DNA from 3 places in the Clostridium sp. LIBA-8553 genome. Region 2 is predicted to be linked to each of the others. Evidence: a T-box and tRNA genes for the amino acid it is inferred to sense, from the RefSeq annotation. Region 2 holds a T-box; the other regions hold tRNA genes.
What was found. A T-box is a leader RNA that pairs with one kind of tRNA and senses whether it is charged. The one in region 2 lies ahead of AC2JAQ_RS14865 (glycine--tRNA ligase), so its partner is inferred to be a tRNA-Gly.
Positions count from the first base shown of each region.

Region 1: it encodes a tRNA-Gly, which carries the amino acid that the T-box ahead of AC2JAQ_RS14865 (glycine--tRNA ligase) is inferred to sense. The anticodon was not compared.
Region 3: it encodes a tRNA-Gly, which carries the amino acid that the T-box ahead of AC2JAQ_RS14865 (glycine--tRNA ligase) is inferred to sense. The anticodon was not compared.

Region 1 covers NZ_CM173489.1:2,641,051-2,649,419, forward strand. Annotated here, with positions in the region: gene AC2JAQ_RS11730 (DUF6873 family GME fold protein) at 1-226, shown strand, start outside; gene AC2JAQ_RS11735 (BadF/BadG/BcrA/BcrD ATPase family protein) at 581-1,459, shown strand; gene AC2JAQ_RS11740 (NUDIX hydrolase) at 1,570-2,124, opposite strand; gene AC2JAQ_RS11745 (hypothetical protein) at 2,259-2,804, opposite strand; gene AC2JAQ_RS11750 (hypothetical protein) at 3,114-3,500, shown strand; tRNA gene AC2JAQ_RS11755 (tRNA-Cys) at 3,541-3,615, opposite strand; tRNA gene AC2JAQ_RS11760 (tRNA-Gly) at 3,619-3,692, opposite strand; tRNA gene AC2JAQ_RS11765 (tRNA-Gly) at 3,695-3,769, opposite strand; tRNA gene AC2JAQ_RS11770 (tRNA-Phe) at 3,775-3,850, opposite strand; gene hslO (Hsp33 family molecular chaperone HslO) at 3,925-4,878, opposite strand; gene AC2JAQ_RS11780 (class I SAM-dependent DNA methyltransferase) at 4,893-5,630, opposite strand; gene AC2JAQ_RS11785 (alpha/beta-type small acid-soluble spore protein) at 5,682-5,954, opposite strand; gene AC2JAQ_RS11790 (aspartate-semialdehyde dehydrogenase) at 6,156-7,130, shown strand; gene dapA (4-hydroxy-tetrahydrodipicolinate synthase) at 7,152-8,027, shown strand; gene dapB (4-hydroxy-tetrahydrodipicolinate reductase) at 8,106-8,369, shown strand, end outside.
Region 2 covers NZ_CM173489.1:3,265,052-3,273,420, forward strand. Annotated here, with positions in the region: gene AC2JAQ_RS14860 (M20/M25/M40 family metallo-hydrolase) at 1-369, opposite strand, end outside; gene AC2JAQ_RS14865 (glycine--tRNA ligase) at 705-2,108, opposite strand; T-box leader at 2,278-2,448, opposite strand; tRNA gene AC2JAQ_RS14870 (tRNA-Asn) at 2,568-2,642, opposite strand; gene lysS (lysine--tRNA ligase) at 2,798-4,303, opposite strand; gene greA (transcription elongation factor GreA) at 4,329-4,805, opposite strand; gene dusB (tRNA dihydrouridine synthase DusB) at 5,084-6,064, opposite strand; gene AC2JAQ_RS14890 (type III pantothenate kinase) at 6,071-6,850, opposite strand; gene AC2JAQ_RS14895 (formate--tetrahydrofolate ligase) at 7,051-8,369, opposite strand, start outside.
Region 3 covers NZ_CM173489.1:3,107,545-3,115,913, forward strand. Annotated here, with positions in the region: gene AC2JAQ_RS14020 (anti-sigma factor domain-containing protein) at 1-1,006, opposite strand, end outside; gene AC2JAQ_RS14025 (class D sortase) at 1,067-1,717, opposite strand; gene ispF (2-C-methyl-D-erythritol 2,4-cyclodiphosphate synthase) at 2,124-2,594, shown strand; gene AC2JAQ_RS14035 (Na+/H+ antiporter NhaC family protein) at 2,650-3,963, opposite strand; SAM riboswitch class I at 4,062-4,225, opposite strand; gene AC2JAQ_RS14040 (pyridoxamine kinase) at 4,303-5,145, opposite strand; tRNA gene AC2JAQ_RS14045 (tRNA-Lys) at 5,279-5,354, opposite strand; tRNA gene AC2JAQ_RS14050 (tRNA-Gly) at 5,400-5,473, opposite strand; tRNA gene AC2JAQ_RS14055 (tRNA-Gln) at 5,545-5,619, opposite strand; tRNA gene AC2JAQ_RS14060 (tRNA-Arg) at 5,623-5,699, opposite strand; gene AC2JAQ_RS14065 (hypothetical protein) at 5,801-6,493, opposite strand; gene AC2JAQ_RS14070 (HNH endonuclease signature motif containing protein) at 6,684-7,088, shown strand; gene AC2JAQ_RS14075 (GDSL-type esterase/lipase family protein) at 7,282-8,369, opposite strand, start outside.

The DNA of each region.
Region 1 (8,369 bases), 620 kb from region 2:
TATTCTTTTAATTCCTAGTGGCGATATATCTCTTCCTGGACTAGATTATGGTTTCATAGGTGGAACTTGTGGCTTAATTTCAAAAGATAAAATGGTCTTTTTTGGCAATTTAGAGAAACATCCTTACGGAGATGATATAAAAAACTTTTTAGCTAAATATAATGTTAAACCAATTTATCTTTCTAATGATAAATTAATAGATAGAGGAAGTATTTTATGTTTTTAATAATCAATATATTTTACTCAAAGTAGTAATAAATGTTGATAAAATAGCATATAAATATTATTTTTATATTTATCACATTTATTGTTACAATTTTAATGTAATTTTTTTCAATTTAAAGTGAACAAATTTAATGTTTCTTGAATTATTTTTTACTTTAATTCATACTTCTTTTTTTCCATTGATTACCTAATTAATAATATAGTAAAATAAATTAAAGTGGTAATTACAACTATGTATTTAAAGGGGGAGAAGTATGTTTTATTTAGGTATTGATGCTGGCGGAACAAAAACATCATTTATGCTTATAACCATTTAGGAGAAGTTCTATCAACTTACAATAGTGGTACTTGTCATATTCACCAAGTAGGATTTGATGGATTTAGAAAAGGTATCGAAGAAGGAATAAATACAGTTTGTAGTCAAATTAATATTTCTAAAGAAGATCTTAATTATTCATTTTTAGGTTTGCCTGCATATGGCGAAAACGAAAATGAAAAATTAGAAATGAACTCTATAATAGCTGAAATTTTAGGAGAAAATAAATTCTCTTGTGGAAACGATGTAGAGGTTGCTCTAGCTGGATCTTTAGCTGGCGAACCAGGAATATGTATAATCTTAGGCACAGGAGCTATTGCTGCCGGTATAACTGAAGATTTAAAAACAACTAGAACTAGTGGTTGGGGTCATATTTGTGGTGATGAAGGCTCTGGATACTGGATTGCTAAAAAAGGTGTTGAAATCTTTGGTAAGCAATCTGACCATAGATTAGAAAGAACTGTCCTATATGATATATTTAAAGAGGAATTAGAATTGAAAAATGATTTTGACTTAATATTCCTTATAAAAGATGAATATAAGCAGGATAGAACTAAAGTTGGCAAGCTTGCAATGTTAGTTTATGAAGCTGCCCTTAAGGGAGATAAATATGCTTTAGATATTTATAGACAAGCCGCTAAGGAATGTCTTCTAATGGTAAACGGAATAACAAATCAACTTGAGTTTAAAGGGATATTAAATATTTCTTACTCAGGAAGTGTTTTCAACTCAAAAGATTTTATTTTAAACCCATTAAAGAAATATCTTGAAGATAATTATACCGCATTTAATTTAAAAGCGCCTATTTTACCACCTATTAAAGGTGCTGCATTAAATGCTTTAAAACTTCATACTGGTGAAGTTCCAGAAGGTGTAGTAGAAATTTTAGCTAAAGAGCCAAAAGAAATTTTAGTATAATAAATAGAGGGAATGTATTGAAACTTAAAATAATAAAACTTATAAATAATATAAAGAAGATTTATTTATAAATTTTATTTTAAGAAACCTTTTATACATTCCCTTTTATTTTACATAAAAGTTAAAACTAAAGCAGTTTTTATAGATACATTATGTTCTTTAACAAAGCTTTTTGCCTCTTTAATAGGAATTTTAATAACTTCTATCTCTTCGTTTTCTTCTAAGTTTTCAGTTGATATGTTACCGTGAACTTTCATTTTAACAACAGCTACAGTCTCATCTGACATTCCGACAGAGGTATAACTAGGCTTTATTAGATACTCACATTCACTAGCTAAAAGTCCTGTTTCTTCAAAAAGCTCTCTTGTTGCAGCCTTTATAGCATCTTCCCCATCATCTATAAGTCCTGCTGGGAATTCATATATATAATCATTTATAGCTGGTCTAAATTGTTTTATTAAAACTAATTCATTCTCTTCAGTTATTGGTATAATCATAACCCCATCTGCCCTATTGTGATTATTAACAACACAGCTTAAATCCTTTTTTTCTCTTCTACTTGCAATAAAATACTCTTTAGAATTTCCAACCTTATTCTCAATATCTAATTTATATAAGTTTAAAAATTTGCAATCAGTTAATTTCTTTATATCTTTTATTTTCATTTTAATACTCCTTTCATACTCTTATTCTTAAATAATATATTTTAATTTTACACATAAAAAAGATAAATATAAAGTTTCCTTTATATTTATCCTAAAAAATACTATATATCTTTTTATTAAAATAGTTTCATTTTTTATTTTAAAAAATCACTTTCTTTATCTTCCGTAAAAACTATTTTATTCTCTTTGCTAACTCTCATAACAATATATCCACTAGAAAATTTTAAATAAAACTTACTCACTAAGGAGTCTATAATCTCTTCTTCCCAAGACCATATATGCCTTCTAAGTGTCCTTTTTATGATATTATAAGTGTTTAATTTTATTATTTCATTATTTTTTAAATCAGTACATTCTTTAATTTCTTTTAGCTTTTCTTCTACAGCTAAAAATTCTAAATATATCAATTCATTTTCACTCTTTATATAAAATCCATCTTTACTGTTATCTATAATTTTTGCATTTTTATCCATTAAAGCTATGGTATTTTTTATTAATTCTTTTAAACGCATTTTTTCTAAATCAATTCGCTTTTCAAAGTAACTTATTCTTAAGTTTATATATGGTGTAGCTTTCCATCCTTTATTTATGTTTTTCTTAATCTTTTTGCTTTCATTTGCGTTTTTTACAATTAAATAAGTTAAAAATAAACCTAAAATAATTATAATAGCCAAAAACATTTTTATTCCCCCTAATAAGTTTATTTTTATATTGTAGCTACTAAAATTTTAATTAATACCTTATGTGATTCACTTTTTAATCGGTATTGATAAATAGATTCTTTTAAAATTTAAATATAATAAATATTAAGTTATTATTAAGTGTAATTTTATATAAACATTAATGTAATTTTCTCACACTGTAAAACATATTATATTGTGAGTTGCAATCTAATATATTATATGCTTCTAATCTCACTTTATTGATAATTTAATATTCTTTGTAAACCTTTACCCAAATTCATCATTTTATTGTAGGAGGATATTTTTATGAAGAAAGTTATGAAACTCCAAAAAAAAGTTACAAACGATTTAGGAGAGAAAAAAAATCTAGATCTGCTAATAGCTATTGATAATGTAAAATTAATTCAATATACCTGTCCTTCAAATGAATTTTACTCAGTAGCTCATAAAGATTTAATAGTATTTCAAGAAGAAGGTTCTTTTAAAACCTCCGAAAAACCTGTAGATAAAGATGTTGTTGCTGTTTTAACTTGGTTTAAATATCAAGATATTCAAGTAATAAAACTTTTCTTAAAAGATTCTTTTGTAGATTTTGTAGATAATGAAACTATTTATGATCTAACATTAAGAAAGGTATTTAAAGAAACTAATTTCTATAATTTTGGTGAAAAATTAATAAAATCTTTGATCTAAAAAAGAAAAACATCTATAAGTAATCTTATAGATGTTTTTTTGGAGGCGCCACCCGGATTTGAACCGGGGAATAAAGGTTTTGCAGACCTCTGCCTTACCACTTGGCTATAGCGCCATATGGAGCGGGTACCGGGAATCGAACCCGGGTATCCAGCTTGGAAGGCTGGTGTTCTACCATTGAACTACACCCGCATTGGAGCGGAAGACGGGACTCGAACCCGCAACTTTCACCTTGGCAAGGTGACACTCTACCATTGAGTCACTCCCGCAACTATGGTGGCTCGAGCAGGAATCGAACCAGCGACACGAGGATTTTCAGTCCTCTGCTCTACCGACTGAGCTATCGAGCCAAATGTCTTGAGCTTTTCAAGACATTTATTATTATATTAACTTAAATTTAATTTGTCAACATATTTTTTTCAATTTATTTATTTTCTTCTTTTTCTTTCTCTTCTGCTTTTTTCATTTCCTCTGAAACTTCATCAGCAATAACTTTTTCTTTTTCTTCTAATAATCTACCTATATCTTCTTTAGTAAATTTATATGACTTATTACAGAAGTGACATTTTAATTCTTCTTCCTTACCTTCATCATATAATTCTTTTAAATCCTTATATCCTATGCTTAATAATGCTCTTTCAACTTTTTCTCTTGAGCAATCACATTTATATTTTGGAGTTTCTTCTTCTAAAATTTTTAAATCCATTCCATCAAAAATCAATTCTATAACTTCTTCTATAGTTTTTCCTTCTGATAACATTGTAGTTAATGAAGGTATCTCATCTAATCTATATGTTAATAAATCTCCTAAAAGTTCATCTGCACCTGGTAATAATTGAATTATAAATCCACCAGCTTTTTTTATTGAATGATCTCTGTCTACTAACACTCCTAAAGCAACGGCTGAAGGTATTTGTTCTGAAGCTGTGAAATAATATGCTAAATCCTCAGCTATTTCTCCACTATATATTGGAACTTGTCCTACATATGGATCTTTTAAACCTAAATCTTTTATTACTGTTAATCCACCATTTTTGCCAATAGCTTCTCCAACATTTAATTTTCCATTCTCTGTGTTTAAAGGTAAATCAACATGTGGATTTCCTATATATCCTTTAACGCTACAATCTGAGTAAGCAGTAACAGTTACTCCCTTAGCCATTCCACCACCATTTATTTGTAGTGTTACAACTTCTTTATCTGATTTTAACATTGCACCCATCATAGTACCTGCTGTTAGCATTCTTCCTAAAGCAGCAGCTGCTGTTGGTGTACAATCATGTATTTTTGATGCTTCATCAACTAACTCTGTAGTTTCTACTGCAAATATTCTTATCATACCATCTTTAGCTATGGCTCTTATTAATTTATCACTCATATTTAATCCCTCCGTTATTTTTTTACTATATAAACTATTCTTTCAGTATCTGGTGTTACTTCCTCTTCTGTATAACCATTATGCTTTTCCTCTATTTTAAAGCCTATCACCTTAAGAATATTTTCTATTTCACTTTCCTTATAAGCTTTTTCTTCATGAACCTCTGTGAACCTTTCATAATTATCTCCATCTTTTATAAAGAAATTTAAGTTCATTTCTACTATTTCATCTTCAAAGATATTTTCCCAAGCATAAAATAAATCTTCACTATCATATGTGTAGACATTATTTCCTAAAACTTCTGATATTTTATAGTATGAATTTATATCAAATACAAATAAACCATCCTCTTTTAAATGATTATATACTCCTCTTAAATAATTTTCCACACTTTCATCATCTAAAATATAATTTGTTGAATCTAAGACACATGTTATTAAATCAAACTTTCTATTTAACTCTAGCTCACACATATCTTGACACACTATTTTACCTCTAACCCTATTTTCTCTAAGCTTCTTATCAGCTTCTATAAGCATCTCCTGAGAAAGGTCAACAAAATAATTTTCTTTGAAGGATTTTCCTACATGAACACCAACATTTCCTGTACCACAAGCTAAATCTAAATACATTTCCTTGTTAACATTATACTTATCACATTTTGATAAGGCATATTTTGCTATGTTCTCATAGTTTACATCTTCATATATAAGTTCATCATAAACCTTTGCCATCATCTTATAACTTTTCATAATAATTTAAATCCCCCATGTATTATTCTACCTAAAAATTATATACTTTTTTTACTTTTCGTCAACGGGAGGTTTCTTTCTACCTAATATTTCGTCATTACTAGGCAATTTTAGCTCCTTCTTTCTTTTAGTCATTAGTCCTCCAATTCGTCCTGTTTCTTCAGCGGTTAACCCACCCCATCCAAGTTGGTCAACTTTATCACTCAATCCTAACTCTCCAGCTATTTCATATTTCATTTTCTCTCTTAGCTGTTCTGCAGGAGTTAACTCTTTATTAGACTTTAATTTTCCTTTTATTATCTTTTTTAATGGTGTATTACTCATATTCTTCTCCTACCTTAAATTTATTTTTAAAACTATTATCCCCCCTATAAGCTTAAATATTCATATTTTCTTAAATATGAAAGTTAACTTACTCAAATCCTTCAAATTAATCTTAAAATACACTTGATAAAGTATTTGTTATTGAACTATATTTAATATATAGAAATACAATATATTAATATTAAATTTAGGAGGGATAACGTGTATAACGTAGCAGTAGTTGGGGCAACAGGAAATGTAGGAAGAAAATTCCTTGAAATCCTGGAAGAAAGAGATTTCCCAGTTAAAGAATTATATTTATTTGCATCAAAAAGATCAGCAGGAAAAACTTTAAAATTTAAAGGTGAAGACTTAGTAGTTGAAGAATTATGTGAGGCTAATATTGAAAATAAAAAAATAGATTTTGCATTATTCTCAGCTGGTGGAAGTGTAAGTTTAGAATTCGCTCCTATTTTCTCTAAACACGGAGCAGTAGTTATAGATAATAGTAGTGCTTGGAGAATGGATAAGGATGTTCCTTTAGTAGTTCCTGAAGTTAACCCAGAGGATGTTAAATGGCATAAAGGAATTATCGCAAATCCAAACTGTTCTACAATTCAAGCTGTAGTAGCTTTAAAACCACTACATGATAAATATGGAATTAAAAGAATAGTATATTCAACTTATCAAGCAGTTTCAGGCGCTGGAATTCAAGGTATATTAGATTTACAAGAAGGAACAACTGAAAAATTCCCATATCCTATATTAGGCAATATAATTCCTCATATAGACGTATTCTTAGATAATGGATATACAAAAGAAGAAATAAAAATGATTGAAGAAACAAAGAAAATACTTCATGATGATAGCCTAAGAATAACAGCTACAACAGCTAGAGTACCAGTTTTAAATTCTCATAGTGAGAGCATAAACGTAGAACTTAATTCTGAATTTGAAGTTGAAAATATAATTGATTTATTCAACTCTTCAAAAGGATTAATAGTTCATGATGATGTAGCTAACTTAAAATACCCTACTCCACTTGAACTTAGTGGAAGAGATGAAGTATTTGTTGGAAGAATAAGACGTGACTTTAGCTTAGATAATGGTCTTAACCTTTGGGTTGTAGCCGATAATATAAGAAAAGGTGCTGCTCTTAATGCAATTCAAATTGCTGAAATACTAATAGAAAAATAAATTTATTTTGGAGGTAATATTATGTTTAAAGGTTCTTGTGTAGCTTTAATAACTCCATTTACTGAAGACGGAGTTAATTATGAAGAGTTAAGAAAATTATTAGAATGGCACATTAAAAATCATACTGATGCAATATTAGTTTGTGGAACAACTGGTGAGGGTTCTACTATGACTTTAGAAGAGAAAAAGGAAGTTATAAAATTCTCCGTTGAAGTTGTAAACAAAAGAGTTCCTGTAATAGCCGGAACTGGTACAAATAATACTAAAGCTTCAATAGAACTAAGTCAATACGCTGAAAAAGTTGGCGCTGATATGGTATTAATAATAACACCATACTATAATAAAACTTCTCAAAAAGGATTATTTGCTCATTTCCAAGCAATAAATGATGCAATAAATATACCTATTATGCTTTATAATGTTCCAGGAAGAACAGGAATGAATATAACTCCATTAATGCTTGATAAGCTTGCTGACTTAGAGAATGTCGTTGCTATAAAAGAAGCTAGTGGAGATCTTTCACAAGTAGCTAAAATGGCTGAATTATGTGGTGATAGACTTGCTATCTATTCAGGTAATGATGATCAAATAGTTCCAATCCTTTCTCTAGGTGGAGCTGGTGTAGTTTCAGTTTTAGCTAATATTCTTCCTGAAGAAACTCACAATATATGTGAAAAATATTTCTTAGGAGAAGTTGTTGAATCTCGTAATATTCAACTTAAATATCTTTCATTAGCAAATTCTTTATTCATAGAAACTAATCCAATCCCAGTTAAAACAGCTATGAATTTAATGAACTTTAACTGTGGACCTTTAAGATTACCTTTATGTGAAATGGAAGATTCTAACCTAAAAATATTAGAAGAAAACTTAAAAGTTAATGGTTTAATAAAATAATCTATTATATAATAAGCATAATCGCCTAACTTTGTGGTGATTATGCTTATTTAAAAATGAATATCGGAGGTACCAATTATGGTTAAAGTTATATTAAATGGTTGTTCTGGAAAAATGGGTAGCGTAATTTCAAACTTAGCCGAAACAAAATTCCCTAATGTTGAAATCGTTGCTGGTATAGATAATAATACTAAGGCTCAAAGATCATACCCAATTTTTGCAAAGCCAGAAGATTGTAATGTTGAATATGATGTATTACTAGATTTTTCAAGAGCGGATGCTTTAAGAAGCTTAGTAGAATTTTCAAAGAAAACTAAAAAACCACTTATACTATGTTCAACA
Region 2 (8,369 bases):
TTCTTTTATAATTCTTAGTGCTTCAACAATGGCAGCTATTCCACCTTTATCATCTCCACCTAATATAGTTGTTCCATCACTATATACAACACCATCTTTTATAACCGGTTTTACACCTTTACCAGGTTTAACAGTATCCATATGACATGCAAAAAGTATTGTTTCACCTTCTACATTACCTTTTAATCTAGCTATTAGGTTTCCTGAGTTTGATCCTACTTTTTCTCCACTATTATCAAATTCAACTTCTAATCCAGCTTCAATTAAATCCTTTTCTAATCTTTTAGCAAAATCACCTTCGCTATATGTTTCACTATCTATTTGTATATAATCTAAAAAACTATCTAAAACTCTTTTTTCATTTATCATTATATTCAAGCCTCCCTTAAAGCATTTCAATAAATTTTATATAATTATACCACAAAAATACACTTGTCCATAATTGTAAAACAAATTTCATAACTATGTCCTTTAATACTTTAAAAGCATAAATAAAAAAAACTTATAAATATATGTAGGGAATATCTGGATAAACTTTAGAATTTAAGTATTCATGTAAGATAATTTACGTTAAGAAGATTGAATGTCCGAAGCGAAGCTAGTTTTCAATCTTTAGTAAATTATCTGGAATGAATACTATAAATTCTTAGTGAAATCCAGTAATTCTCGTAATATATTTATAAGTTTTTATCTTTGCTTTTAAACTAGAATTCTAAGCTCTTTTCTATTATAGCTCTTACGTCTTCTATTTTAACTCTTTGTTGTTCCATGTTATCTCTGTCTCTTACAGTTACACATCCGTCTTCTAAAGTATCGAAGTCAACTGTTATACAGAATGGAGTTCCTATTTCATCTTGTCTTCTATATCTCTTACCTATACTTCCAGTCTCATCATAGTCAATATTGAAGTGTTTGCTTAATTCAGCATATACTTCATCAGCTTTTTCTGATAATTTCTTAGAAAGTGGTAATACAGCAGCCTTAAATGGTGCTAAAGCTGGATGTAAATGCATAACTGTTCTTACATCAGTTTTACCATTAGCTCCTTCTAATTCTTCTTCATCATAAGCTTCAACTAAGAATGCTAAAGCAACTCTATCAGCTCCTAATGATGGTTCTATAACATATGGTACATATTTTTCATTTGTTGTTGGGTCTAAGTAAGTCATATCTTGACCTGAATGTTCAGCATGCTTATTTAAGTCATAGTCTGTTCTATCAGCTATTCCCCAAAGTTCTCCCCATCCGAATGGGAATAAGTATTCTATATCAGAAGTTGCATTTGAATAGAAGCTTAATTCTTCTTCTCCATGATCTCTCATTCTTATGTTATCTTTGTTCATTCCTAAGTTTAATAGGAAGTTCCAACAACTTTCTTTCCAGAAGTTGAACCATTCTAAGTCAGTTCCTGGTTTACAGAAAAACTCAAGCTCCATTTGTTCGAACTCTCTAGTTCTGAAAGTGAAGTTACCTGGAGTTATTTCGTTTCTGAAAGACTTACCAATTTGAGCTATACCAAATGGTACTTTCTTTCTTGTAGTTCTTTGTACTGATTTAAAGTTTACGAATATACCTTGAGCAGTTTCTGGTCTTAAATATACTTCGTTTTTACTATCTTCAGTTATTCCTTGGAAAGTTTTAAACATTAAGTTGAACTTTCTTATCTCTGTATAATTTAATTTTCCACATTTAGGACAAACTATGTTGTTCTTAGTTATGTAGTCCATTAATTCTTCATTGCTCCATCCATCAGCTGTAGCTACTTCTGCTCCGTTTGCAGTCATATGATCTTCAACTAATTTATCAGCTCTAAATCTAGCTTTACATTCTTTACAGTCCATTAAAGGATCTGAGAATCCACCAACGTGACCTGATGCAACCCAAACTTCTCTATTCATTAATATAGCTGAATCTAATCCAACATTATATTTGCTTTCTTGAACGAACTTTTTCCACCAAGCTCTTTTAACGTTATTTTTGAATTCAACTCCTAGTGGGCCATAATCCCATGAGTTCGCAAGTCCACCGTATATTTCTGAACCTGGGAATATAAATCCTCTGTTTTTACATAAGGCTACTATTTTATCCATAGTTTTTTCTACTGCCATTTCAATTACCTCCATTTATATTAAATAACTTATTTTATATTAATTCTTCACTTTATAAAGAACTTTAAACTTCCCGAAGAAATATTTCTAACAGCTTTAACTGCTAGAAATACTCATTTAGATTAACAGTATAAGGGCTTTGTTATAAAATAAAAAAAGCTATTACATTCAAAGGGACGAAATAAAATTCCGCGGTTCCACCCTTTTTAGCAAAAGCTCATCTCTCTTAAAACAATTGTACTCAAAAGCTCCCTTCATTTTAAATCTTTAATAACTTTCACCACCCGTTATCTCTCTAAAAAAAGATTTTAAAACTACTCTTCTTTATCATAGTACATATTTAGTTATACTCTTAATTTTATCAAAACTAAATTATATGTCAATAAAAAAAAGAATTTATAAATATATAAAAATTTATATATTTATAAATTCCTTCTTATTAATTTTGAGCAAAAAAAATGGCTCCTCGGAGAGGACTCGAACCTCCAACCTATCGGTTAACAGCCGAGTGCTCCACCATTGAGCTACCGAGGAACATTTACAATTTCATTATATCATATTTCAATTAAAAAACAATACTTTTTTTTAGATAAAACATAAAAATATTTAGGAGTTTTTTCTAATTATTTCTCTATCACCTAAATAAAAAAATAGAAGTTTACATTGAGTAAACTTCTATTTTAAAAAAACTATTTTTGTGGTTTCATTGTTGGGAATAATATAACGTCTCTTATTGATGAAGAATCAGTTAAGAACATTATCATTCTGTCTATTCCTATTCCTAATCCACCTGTTGGAGGCATACCAGTTTCTAAAGCACTCATAAATTCTTCATCTAACATATATGCTTCGTCATCTCCGTATTCTCTTTCCTTAGCTTGTTGCTCAAATCTTTCTCTTTGAACTATTGGATCGTTAAGTTCTGAGTATGCATTACATACTTCTCTACCATATACGAATCCTTCAAATCTTTCAGTGAACATTTCATTTCCTCTCTTCTTCTTAGTAAGAGGTGAAATTTCTACTGGATAATCTACTAAGAAAGTAGGTTGGATTAATTTCTCTTCGCCATACTCTTCGAATAACATGTTTAGAACTTCACCTTTAGTAACCTTGTCTAATGGTTTAGGGAATTCTAAGTTTTTCTCTTTAGCTATAGCTTGAGCTTCTTCATCACTCTTAATTTCATTAAAGTCTATTCCAGCGAACTCTTTAACTGCATCAACCATAGTGATTCTTCTCCATGGTGGTGTGAAGTCTATTTCAGTTCCTTCATAAGTAACTTTAGTTGATCCGTTTACTTTTTCACAAACATATGCAATCATGTTTTCCATGATTTCCATCATATCATTATAGTCAGCATATGCTTCATATAATTCTATAGTAGTGAACTCTGGATTATGTTTTATTGAAATCCCTTCATTTCTGAAGTTTTTACCCATTTCATAAACTTTTTCAAATCCAGCAACTATTAATCTCTTTAAGTATAATTCTGGAGCAATTCTTAAGTACATATCTATGTCTAAAGTATTGTGATGAGTTATGAATGGTCTAGCCGCAGCTCCACCAGCTATTGGTGATAACATTGGTGTATCAACTTCTAAGAATCCTCTATTATCTAAGAACTCTCTTATTGCTTTTGTTATTTGAGATCTCTTAATAAAAGTATCTTTAACTTCTGGGTTTGTTATTATATCAACTTCTCTTTGTCTGTATCTTAATTCTTGATCTTTTAATCCATGCCATTTTTCTGGTAATGGTTTTAAAGATTTATTTATTAATTGGAATGAAGTTACTTTTACTGAAACCTCACCCATTTTTGTTTTAAATACTTCTCCAGTTGCAGCAACCCAGTCACCTAAATCGAATGTTTTAAATTCTTTTAAAGCTTCTTCTCCAACATTATCAATTTTGATAAATAATTGAATTTTACCAGCTAAATCTGCTAAATCAGCGAATACAACTTTACCTTGACCTCTTTTTGACATAAGTCTTCCAGCAATTTTAACTTCTTTACCTTCTAACTCTTCAAAATTATTTTTTATATCAGCAGAAGAGTGTGTTCTCTCTACCTTATATACATCAAACGGGTCCTTACCAGCTTCTTGTAATTCAGCAAGCTTTTGTCTTCTTAACATCTCTTGTTCACTTAATTGAGCTTCTGCTTCGTGAATATTCATTTCCTCATTTGACATTTAAAAATCCCTCCATCTATAATATCTATCTTCTTATTCCAAGAACTTCGAACTTATTAGTTCCTCCTGGTACTTCTATCTCTACAACTTCTCCAACTTTTTTACCCATTAAACCTTCACCAACTGGTGACTCGTTTGATATCTTAAAGTTCATTGGATCTGCTTCTGCTGAACCAACTATTGTATATTCAACTTCTTCATCAAAATCAAAGTCCATAACTTTAACTATTGATCCAACTGTAACTACATCTGTTGATATTTCTGATTCATCAACAACAACAGCATTTTTAAGCATATTTTCTAACTGAATTATTCTTCCTTCAGTGAAAGCTTGCTCGTTTTTAGCTTCATCATACTCAGAGTTCTCACTTAAATCCCCGTATCCTAAAGCAACTTTTATCTTTTCAGTTATTTCTTTTCTCTTTACTGTTTTAAGATATTCTAATTCGTCTTCTAATTTTTTAACACCTTCATATGTCATTATATGCTTTTTTTCGCTCATTTTCTTTCTCCCCTTTGAACATATTATTATAATATCATATTTAAACTTAAACTGTTAATATACAATTCATAAAAACTTTAAGATTATTAAGCCTAATTATTCAAATTATTATAATTCTTAAAGATTATTATGTCAAACCATATATTACATAAGATAGAATCTACTAAATAAAAAAACATTATTTAGCTTTCATTCTCACCTTTATTTGTATAAATTAAACATCTAATATTTGATTGATGCTTTATTATATCCAGTTATATTCCCATTTATGATAAATATTATAAGTTATTTTGCATTAAATATTCTTTATACGCTTTAAGAATATCCATAATTTTTTCTGGATCAGCTTCTAAATTTAATTTATTCTTAATTTCAGTACAATTATTTAAACCTTTTATATACCAAGCTGCATGTTTTCTCATTTCTCTTACAGCTTTATAATCTCCATCATACTTAAGTGCTAAGTTATAATGTCTTATGCACATATCTATCTTTTCGTCAGGAGTTGGTATATAAACCTCTTCTCCATTTAATTTTTGGACTATTTGCTTAAAAATCCAAGGGTTTCCCATACTTCCCCTTGCAACCATTATTCCATCACAATTAGTTTCGTTTTTAAGCTTTAAGGCATCATCTGCACTAAAAACATCTCCATTACCTATAACAGGAACATTAACAACTTCCTTTACTTGTCTGATTATATCCCAATCAGCCTTTCCTTCATACATTTGAGCTCTAGTTCTCCCATGTACAGCAATAGCATCTGCTCCTGCTTCTTCCATGATTTTAGCAAACTCAACAGCATTTATATTATTCTCATCAAAGCCCATTCTAAACTTAACTGTTACAGGCTTTGTTGCAACTTTTTTTATGCTACTTATGATATCATAAGCTAATTTAGGATCTTTCATTAAGGCTGAACCCTCACCATTTTTAACTATCTTAGGTGCAGGACATCCCATATTAACATCTATTATACATATATCATCATTTGTATTGAAATGTTTCTCCGTAACATAAGACATTATTTCTGGATCATTTCCAAACATCTGACAAGATACTGGTTTTTCTTCATCTGCAATTCTCATTAATTCTTTTGTATTTTCACTTCCATAGTACAATGCCTTTGCACTAACCATCTCAGTGCAAACAATCCCAGCTCCCATCTCCTTACATAATCCTCTAAAAGAGATATCTGTAACTCCAGCCATGGGTGCTAAGAAAACATTATTTTCTAAAACTATGTTTGATATTTTCATAAGTTTCTACTCCTTGTTTTTTTCGTAAAGAACTTTAAGTCCTTCTAAAGTTAATTTACGATCTACTTCATCAATTACATCCGTTTCGCTATAAACAAGTTTAGCTAGCCCTCCTGTAGCCAATACAAATGGTTCTTTTTCTCCTAAGTCCATCATTTCCTTTTTCATACGTTTAACTATATATTCAACTTTTCCAATGTATCCATAAATTATTCCAGCTTGCATGCTTGTAACTGTATTTTTACAGATTAAGCTCTTTGGCTTTTCAAGCTCTATTCTTGGAAGCTTTGCAGCTCTTTCAAATAAAGCATCTGCTGAAATTTGAATTCCTGGACATATGTTTCCACCTAAATAATCACCTTTTTCAGTAATAGCACAGAATGTTGTTGCTGTTCCAAAATCAATTATTATCATAGGTTTTTTATGTTTCTCAAAAGCAGCTACAGCATTTACTATTCTATCTGCTCCAACTTCTTTAGGATTATCATATTTTATATTAATTCCAGTTTTTATTCCAGGCCCTACTACAATTGGTTCTTTACAGAAACATTTTCTAACCATATTTTCTAAAGAATGCATTATATTAGGAACTACTGAAGAAATTATTATTCCTTCAACTTCTTCTGGATTTAGTTTTGCTTGATTAAATAGTTGCATAACTTGTATTGAATATTCGTCTGATGTTTTCTTAGAATCTGTAGATATTCTCCATGACGCTATATATTTATCATTGTCATGAATCCCTAAAACTATGTTTGTATTACCTACATCTATTAATAAAATCATGTGTTTTACACCACCTTAATATAATTAAAGGCAGCCAATAAAGCTGCCCGGAAAATACCATGTACCCTTTATATAACAATATTAATTTTAACAACTACTATCCATTTGTCAAGCAATTACAATTACTAGATTTCAAATAAAAAAGCTTACATAACTATTTTTTCTGAATAGTCATGTAAACCTTAAAATTATCTAAACTTTTAGAATAATCCTACTATTTCTCCATTGTCTTTTATGTCCATTCGATTAGCAGCTGGAACCTTTGGTAAACCTGGCATAGTCATAACATCTCCAGTTAAAACAACTATAAAGCCAGCTCCATTTGAAACTCTAACCTCTTTAACAGTTATATCAAAATTTTCTGGTCTTCCTAAAAGACTTGGATTATCTGATAATGAATATTGAGTTTTAGCCATACATATTGGAAGTTTATCTAAATTAAACTTCTCAATTTCAGCTATTTGTTTAAGAGCTTGCGGAGTATAGTTCACACCTTTTCCGCCATATATAGTTTGAACTATTTTTAATATTTTATCCTTTATTGATTCTTCTGAATCATAAATCATCTTAAAGTTTGAAGGTTCATTTTCCATTGTCTTTATAACTTTATTAGCTAAATCAATTCCACCTTCTCCACCTTTTTCCCATACTTCTGTTAAGCTAACTTCTACACCTAAGTTTTTGCAGAAATCTTCTATAGCTTTAACTTCTTCATCTGAATCAGTTATGAATTTATTTATAGCTACAACCACAGGCACTCCATAAGCTTTTATATTTTCTATTTGCTTTTCTAAATTTTCCATTCCTTTATTTAAAGCATCTACATTTGATATGTTTAATTCATCTTTCTTAACTCCCCCATGATGCTTTAAAGCTCTTATAGTTGCTACTAAAACTACACAGTCAGGATTTAAGTTACCATATCTACATTTTATATCTAAGAACTTTTCTGCTCCTAGGTCTGCTCCAAATCCAGCTTCTGTTATAGTTATATCACTCATCTTTAGCGCTGTCTTAGTTGCTATTATAGAGTTACATCCATGGGCTATATTAGCAAAAGGTCCACCATGAATAATAGCTGGTGTATTTTCTAAAGTTTGAACAAGGTTTGGTTTTATAGCATCTTTCATAAGTAACGCCATAGCTCCTTGCACTTCTAATTCCTTAGCATAAACTGGTTCTCCATCTAAGTTATATGCAACTAAGATATTACCCATTCTTTCTTTTAAATCCTCTAAATCTTTAGCCATACATAGTATAGCCATTATTTCTGATGCAACAGTAATCATAAAACCATCTTCTCTTAAGAAGCCATTTATTTTACCACCCATTCCAACAACAATATTTCTTAAGGCTCTGTCATTCATATCCATAACTCTTTTAAATACAATTCTTCTTGAATCTATTCTTAATGGATTTCCTTGGTGAATATGATTGTCTATTGCTGCACATAAAAGATTATTGGCTGAAGTTATGGCATGCATATCTCCTGTGAAATGTAAGTTTATATCTTCCATAG
Region 3 (8,369 bases), 160 kb from region 2:
TCTTTTCATATCCTGAATTATTTATCTTTATTCTAAAATTATTATTTACATTATCATCCTTATTTACGCTATCAACATAAGCTGTGACATTATTTAAATCTGTAGTATCCACCATTTTACCAGTTATATAAATATTAACAACTTTATTTGGTGGTATCATGTCACTTTCCTCAAAACCTTTTAATATAGCAATCATTCCATCTTGGAATTTATTATTATTTAATTTTAATTCTGTTACTAATATATTTCCCTTTTCTGTAGGTGAATAACTATAAACTATTCTATTAAATCTATTTAATCCAATTTTAACTTTTGATGTTCCTTGAATTAATATGGTAGTTTCTTGTTGTTTGTAAATAAATGCAAATCCCCCTATAAGAACAAAGGCAATTAAAGCAACACTTATTATTATCTTTCTATAATGTCTTAAAGTTTTCTTCTCCTTGCCTGACAGTTCTTCTCCAACTTTGTTTTCACATCTTGTTTTTATTCTTACAAACTGACCTTCTTTAGTTAATATTATGGTACTATTTTTACCTTCTAACATAACTAAACCTTTATAAACAACATCTTCATCCTTAGTTCCTTTTATAACCGCAAGACTTTCTAAATCCTTGAAGTTTATATTTAAATACATTGCTAAATTTGTATAATTTGCATTATATAATAAAAGCACGTAAGCAATTATATAGTTTGACCAATTTATTATCTTTTCATTATTAAATCCTGTTTTTTTAGCTATAACCTTTGTAGACAACTCTCTTTTATTCAAAATTTTCCTTAAGAGAACTTCTTCATCAACTAAAAAATATGCTATATTGAGAATTAAATTTCTTTCCTCAATATTAAAAGATTCATTAGAAAGATTTTTTATATTAATCTTAAATTTTTTTAGCTCTTTTATAAAAGCACCTATTTCTTTTTTCAAGATATTCTTATCTAGATTCTTCTTTATATTTCTAGTAGAAAACATATATTTATCTTTTCTAAAAGTTACCTCACTCAATTAAGTTACACTCCTTTATATATATTTTGCAAAAAATAAGACTAAGGCAAAAACCCAGTCTTATTCCACTAACTTTCCTTTTACTATTACTCTATTTTTAGCATCAATAGTACATGTAACTATAGTCATTGTTGCATCTTTTGTAGGCTCTAAAGCTTCGGTTTGACTTGGAGTTACCTCATACATGTCGGTTACTTCATAAGTGTATTCTTTTCCATTATAAGTAACATTAACCTTGTCCCCATTTTCAAGTTTATCAATGTCTTTAAAGGCCTCTCCAAAATATGAAACTCTATGTCCAGCTATAGAAAAGTTACCTTTTTCTCCAGGCATAGGTGTTCCTGGAAAGTGACCTACTACATACTTTATATCTTCATATCTAACGCCTTCTATTATACCAATTTCTAAATCTATCTTTGGAATATTTAAAACACCAATTCCATTTCCTTCTTCAAGTTGTGCCTTTCCTGGTTTTTTATTCTCTTTAGTTTCACTATTTTCAACTTTAATACTTTCATTCTCTTCTTCCAAAGTTGCCTCATCATTTTGACTTTCCCCTTCTGGAACATCAAAAGTTAGATTCTTAAAACTATCCAAAACAGCTTGTTGTTGTTTATAAGTATCATACTTCATCCAGATTGTTAACCCAATAAGAGATATCCCTGCAACAATTAAAAGAATACCTAAAACATTTTTAATTTTCCCCCACACTTCTCAATACATCCTTTCTATTCAATTTTCCCTTTTATTATAATGCTACTTACTAAATACTTTTAATTTAAGCCTTAAAATACTACTTTTATATAAATTTAAACATTTAAAAGCAATAGTAATTATTCTCTTTAGTTAAATCTTAATTTATTATACCATAGCATATATCATATCTATATAAATTTTTATACAGTAAATACATCTTTTTCAAAATTTGAATTCCTTAATTTATTTACATTTTAATTATATATTACACTCTTTATGTTACAAATTTATTTTTATTATTTATTAGACTATAATAAAGATTACTACTCTTTGATAACATAATAATAATTATATATAATAAAACCATAGAAATTATGGTGACTTTCATTGTAATGATAAATATTTTTAAGAGGTGATAAAGATGAGAATCGGAATGGGATATGATGTCCATAAACTAGTTGAAAATAGAGATTTAATTTTAGGAGGAGTTAACATTCCTTATGAAAAGGGACTTTTAGGTCACTCAGATGCTGATGTTTTATTACATGCAATAATGGATTCACTTTTAGGTGCTGCAGCTTTAGGTGATATAGGCAAGCATTTCCCAGATACTGATCCTAAATATAAGGGAGCAAATAGCATAAAGCTTCTTGAATTTGTTGGTGAACTTATATATAAAAATAATTATAAAATATCAAATATAGATGCAACAATAATAGCTCAGAAGCCAAAAATGGCCCCTCATATAGCTACAATGAGAGAAAATATAGCAAAAGCATTAAATATAAATATAAACCAAATAAATGTTAAAGCAACAACAGAAGAAGGTCTTGGCTTTACTGGCTCAGGTGAAGGAATTTCTTCTCAAAGCATCTGTCTTTTAACGAAATAAAAAGAAAGAGTATATAACTTCCTTAACATTAGAAGCTATATACTCTTTTTATACTTTATTGAGTTACTGCAACATCTAATTCCTCACTTGTTTCAGTATTCTCTTTCTTTTGGAAAAATGCTATAAATATTATTGCACTTATTCCCATTAAATATGGATAAAATAAGAATTTCATTATTTCAAATGAACTTAATCCTGTTAAAGCCGCCGCTGACATTAACTGTGCTCCATATGGGATTATTCCCTGAACTGCACACGAAAACATATCTAATATCCCTGCAACTCTTTTTGAATCTAAGTTATATTTATTTGAAATATCTTTTGCTAAAGGTCCAACTGTAACAATAGCAATTGTATTATTTGCAGTACATGCATCAACTAAACTTACTAATAAACCAATACCAAATTCAGCTCCTTTTTTTCCATTGATTCTCTTAGTAACTAAGTTTAGTACATAGTCTATACCGCCATTTTCCTTTATTATCTCAACAATTCCCCCAATTATTATTGAAATTAATATAAGTTCGCTCATTCCAGCTACCCCAGCTGATATAGAGTTAAAGAATACCTTTAAGTCCATTGATCCAGTAAAGAATCCAATTCCTCCTGCTAGTACTATTCCTCCTGCTAGTATAGCAATTACATTCCCCCCCATTAATGCTGCTATTAAAATTCCTAAGTATGGTATAACCTTTATTAAATTATAATCATATTGTCCAACTGAAGTATTAGATCCACTTCCTAAGAATGTGTATAATACAATTACTAAAACAGCTGCTGGTAATATAACTTTAAAGTTTATTCTAAACTTATCTCTCATCTCACATCCCTGAGTTTTTGTTGCTGCTATTGTTGTATCAGAAATCATTGATAGGTTGTCTCCAAACATAGCTCCACCTACTACTGCCCCAACTATAAGAGGTAATGCTATATTAGTTTTATCTGCGATTCCCATAGCTATTGGTACTATGGCAGCTATTGTTCCCATTGATGTTCCTAATGATATAGCTATAAATGATGATATTACAAATATTCCTGCTACCAATATGTTTTTAGGTAATATTGTTAGCCCTAAATTTACCGTTGATTCTACAGCTCCCATATTCTTAGCTACTTCTGCGAAAGCTCCTGCTAATATAAAGATTAAACACATTAAAATTATATTGCTATTTCCTGCTCCCTTACAGAATATTTCTATGTTCTTCTCAAGCCCTCTTTTTCTATTCATAAAAATTCCAACTAATGCTGCTATTATTCCTGGAACTAAAACAGATACAGAGTAGAAATCTTTCATTACTAATGAAGTTCCCAAGTAAATAGATACAAAAATTATTAATGGCAATAAAGCTGAAAACTTTCCTTTTTTCATTTTCTCTCCTCCTAATCTATTTAATAAATCTCTCTTTTATCCTACAAAATAAAAAACTTCTATCCTAGGATAGAAGTTATTATTCTCACAGATTCTTATTCTTATCTCTCAGTTTCTACCGCAGGATTTAGCACCGCTATAAATCTTTGCATAACAAAATATTACTGACTTAAACTTTTTTTAAATCAGTATTGTTTAACCGCAAAGAATTACCGGTTGCTGGGTTTCACAGGGCCAGTCCCTCCACCTCTCTTGATAAGATTTATTAAATTTTATTTTTTACTAATACTAACACGCCAAAATTACTTTGTCAATTTAATTTATATGGTTTTTAACAATTTATTTACTTACTAATTTATATAACAAACTTTCAAGCAATATTCCTTCATTAGGTGGATAATCAAATTTTTCACTATATTCTATTGCTTCCGCTATAAAGTTGCATGCTTTTTCTAATGCTTTTTCATCACATTCTCCTCTTAGTATCCATCCTATTAACAAAGACGCAAAGGCATCTCCAGTTCCACAATAAAATGCATTTATTTTTTTATGAGAATAAGTGTAGAACATATTTTCCTGTTTATCATACAGTACAGTATCAATATATTCATTTCCCTTTGAACTTGGTACACTTGTTATTATACTTATTTTAGGTCCTAAATTACCTAACCCTATTAAATATTCTTTTATTTCATCTTCATTTAAGTTTTCTTTATACTCTTCTCCTAGAAGTAAAGTAGCTTCTGTAATATTAGGAGTTATTATATCTGCATTTTTAATTAAAATTCTCATCTCTTCAATCATTTTTTCGCTCATTGCATCATATAGCTTGCCATTATCAGCCATAACTGGATCTATAACAACTAAAGTATCTTCTTCTTTAAATTCTTTTATAAATTCCTCTACAAATTTAACTTGATTAGGATCTGCTAAATACCCACTATAAATACATTGAAAATCTAAGTTAAGCTTTTTCCAATGCTTCTTAGTTTCATATATAAAATTACTTAAATCTCTAATTGCAGGTTTTCCAAATCCGTCTGTATGTGTTGATAAAACCGCAGTTGGAAGTGGACATACTTGATTACCCATTGAAGATAATATAGGAATTATTGTTGCTAAAGCTGCTCTCCCATAACATGAAATATCATGTATAGCAGCAATTTTATTCATAGGTTTCATTTTTATCTCCCTTCAAAATCCGATCTAAATATAATTCTTGTTACATAGTATTATATTAATTAATTTTTCTTATATCAAATGTATCGATATATTTTAAAATAAAATAAAAAAGCATCGCTATATAAGCGATGCTTGGTGCACCATCAGGGATTCGAACCCTGGACTCCCTGATTAAGAGTCAGGTGCTCTACCAACTGAGCTAATGGTGCATATTGTATTTTTTAAGATAATTTTACAGTAAACTCTTAAAAAAATGGAGCGGGTACCGGGAATCGAACCCGGGTATCCAGCTTGGAAGGCTGGTGTTCTACCATTGAACTACACCCGCTTGGTATGTTTATATGTTAACACAATGTTAACACGTTGTCAAGTATTTTTTTGATTCATCATTCAAAAAAATGGCTGGGATAGCAGGATTCGAACCTGCGAATGACGGAGTCAAAGTCCGTTGCCTTACCGCTTGGCGATATCCCAACATGGTGTACCTTAAGGGATTCGAACCCCTGACCCACGGCTTAGAAGGCCGTTGCTCTATCCAGCTGAGCTAAAGATACAAACTTGAATCAACAAAAATTATTATACATAATTATTTAAAAATTGTCAACATTTTTTTGAATTTATTTTATATTTTTATTAATACTAAGCGAATTTAATTTTAAACAATATCTTCCAAGTACTTAAATAATACGGTTTTAAATCTTTCTTCATCATCTTTATTTTTATGAGCATTTCTACAAACTTTAAACCACTCTTCTGTAGTCATTCCTATAGTTTTTTCATAGCAATCTTCACAATCAGTTTGTAAATTAGTTTCAACTACAAATCTACCTAATTCTTCAGCATTATTGAAGACTTTTAAGTATAAAAATTCATCCTTATCTCCGATCCAATTGTTATTAAATCTACTACAGAATATTTTTAATTTTCTCATTCCATTTTCAGCATTGTATCCATTTAACTTCCTTAATGCTAAAATGTCATTTTTCATTTTTTCTCTATCTTCTTCTGTTGCTTTACTCTTTATTATAGAAATAATTTTTTCAACATCAATCGATGGAATATGTGTTACTAATTTTCTTTTTCCTTCAACCCATTTATAATAAGCCTCTGGCATAAAGACATATTGTATAAATTGTATTAGGCTATTATAATTAGGTACCATTACCCAGACATTTTGAAATCCAACATGTCTGTTGAATATTACATAATGTAGATACTTTGTGTCTTCAGTTATAGGTTCATCTTTGAACATTCTTCCTTTTAGGGTTTCATTTTTTCTTATTAATTCACCCCAATATTTCTCGGGATTTTCTTCTTTTTTTAATCTTTGACGAAATAAGTTACGCATCTTAAAACCCCCTTTATATACTTTATAATTTAATTATATTGCTAACTTTTTTTAACATCAAAGTGTAAAAAATCCTAAATTTCTTTATATACCCTCGTATACATCTAAAAAAGCTTGCTTATATTGATTAAACTATTTTTTTATGCTATTTTAATACTATAAATGGGTATATCAAATTAAGGAGGATTATATGTCTTATTGTTGTGAGATTTGTGGTAATTACGCTGATGTTCATCACATAGTTCATAAATCAGAGGGTGGTCTAGACTTTAAACTAAACTATAAATATTTGTGTAAGAAACATCACCGTTCTAAATGTAGCCCTCATAGAGATAAGGTTGTTGATTTAAATTATAAACTTGAAATGCAGAATAAACTTAATGAGCTCTTCATAAAAAGTTTTTATACTGGTAATGATATAAAAACTATGCTAGGACTTACACCAGGTTCCTTAAAAAAATTAACTAAGAACCTAAAGCGTTATAAAGAAGGATATTCTAAGGATGAATTAATATTTAATCTTATGGGCAAAAAAGTTTATTCAGAAGAATATATAGAAGATTTCATATTGCAAAAAGCAATAAGTTGTATATAAAAAAGCTGTATCAAGACTAATCCAGTTTTGATACAGCTTTATTTTATATTAATTACTAATTATTTAATCTTCCTCATGAAATAAAGCTATCTTTTTCTTTTTTTAAACAAGTTAAAATTTTATCCCCTTATTTTGCATTCTAACTAATTTTTTTATAATTACTAATTACTTTAAACAACTAACTTTTAACATCTTAAAGTGATTTATCCCATGGTGTTTCTATTGTAAACCCACATGTTAAACTATTATAATTATAGATTCTTAAATCCTTCAAAATCTTCTTAGCAATTTCTAAATGTCCCCTATGATTAGGACTTCCTTCTACTAGCCATGATTTTTGAAGTAATTCTTGACCTTTACTTAATTTATACCAATATTTATAATGATCTATTAACAATATTTCTTCTTCCTTAGCAACCTCTCTTATAGCTTTTATATATTCCTCTATATTTCTTTCATTTTTTATTGGACTTTGCAAAACAGGTATGGAGTTTATACTTTTAATTTTGCCTATTATATGAATTAAATTCTGTTTAAATTCTTCTGGAGTAATTTTTTCATATCCTCCAATCATAATAAAAACAGCTTTAGGATTGTATTTTGATACTAAATATTCAAAATTATTCATTAAATACTCTGAATTAGCCTCTTCTATACCAGAGTTAATCATAAACCTTTCTCTCTTATTTATGCTTCCATCATTTAATTCCCACCTAATTCTTTCTTCTACATATTCAACATAGTTTTTATAACCAAAGGTATTTCCTTTGCCAGTTGTATCTCTATCTCCCCAAAATACCCATACTCCCTTTTCATCTTCATTTATTAAGTTTGTCATAGATTCTAAATTATCATTGAAATTTTCTTTAGTAGACTTAATTAATTCTTCCTGAGATAAATTTTCCTCATATATATCAATATAAGATATATGTCCATAATAGAACCCTTCTTCATAATCTTTATTATCTAGATTTCGTCCTATATTAAAGGAATTTGCATTACTTATGTTCTTAAAAAATCCTTTATTCAATTTACTATTAATTAATTCTCCATCTACATATATTTTTGTTCCATGATCCCTTACATCTATTGCAAGAGTATGCCACATTCCATCATTATATCCACCTTTTGAAGTAGTTATATTTATTGAAAAAACCCCCTTCTCTCTAACTGAGAAATGAATTTTCCCATTATTTATAGCTAAAATAAGATTACTATCATCATCTCTTGAATCAAAAAAACTTAATATTGTTTGATTATTTCTATTATTTTCAACTTTAA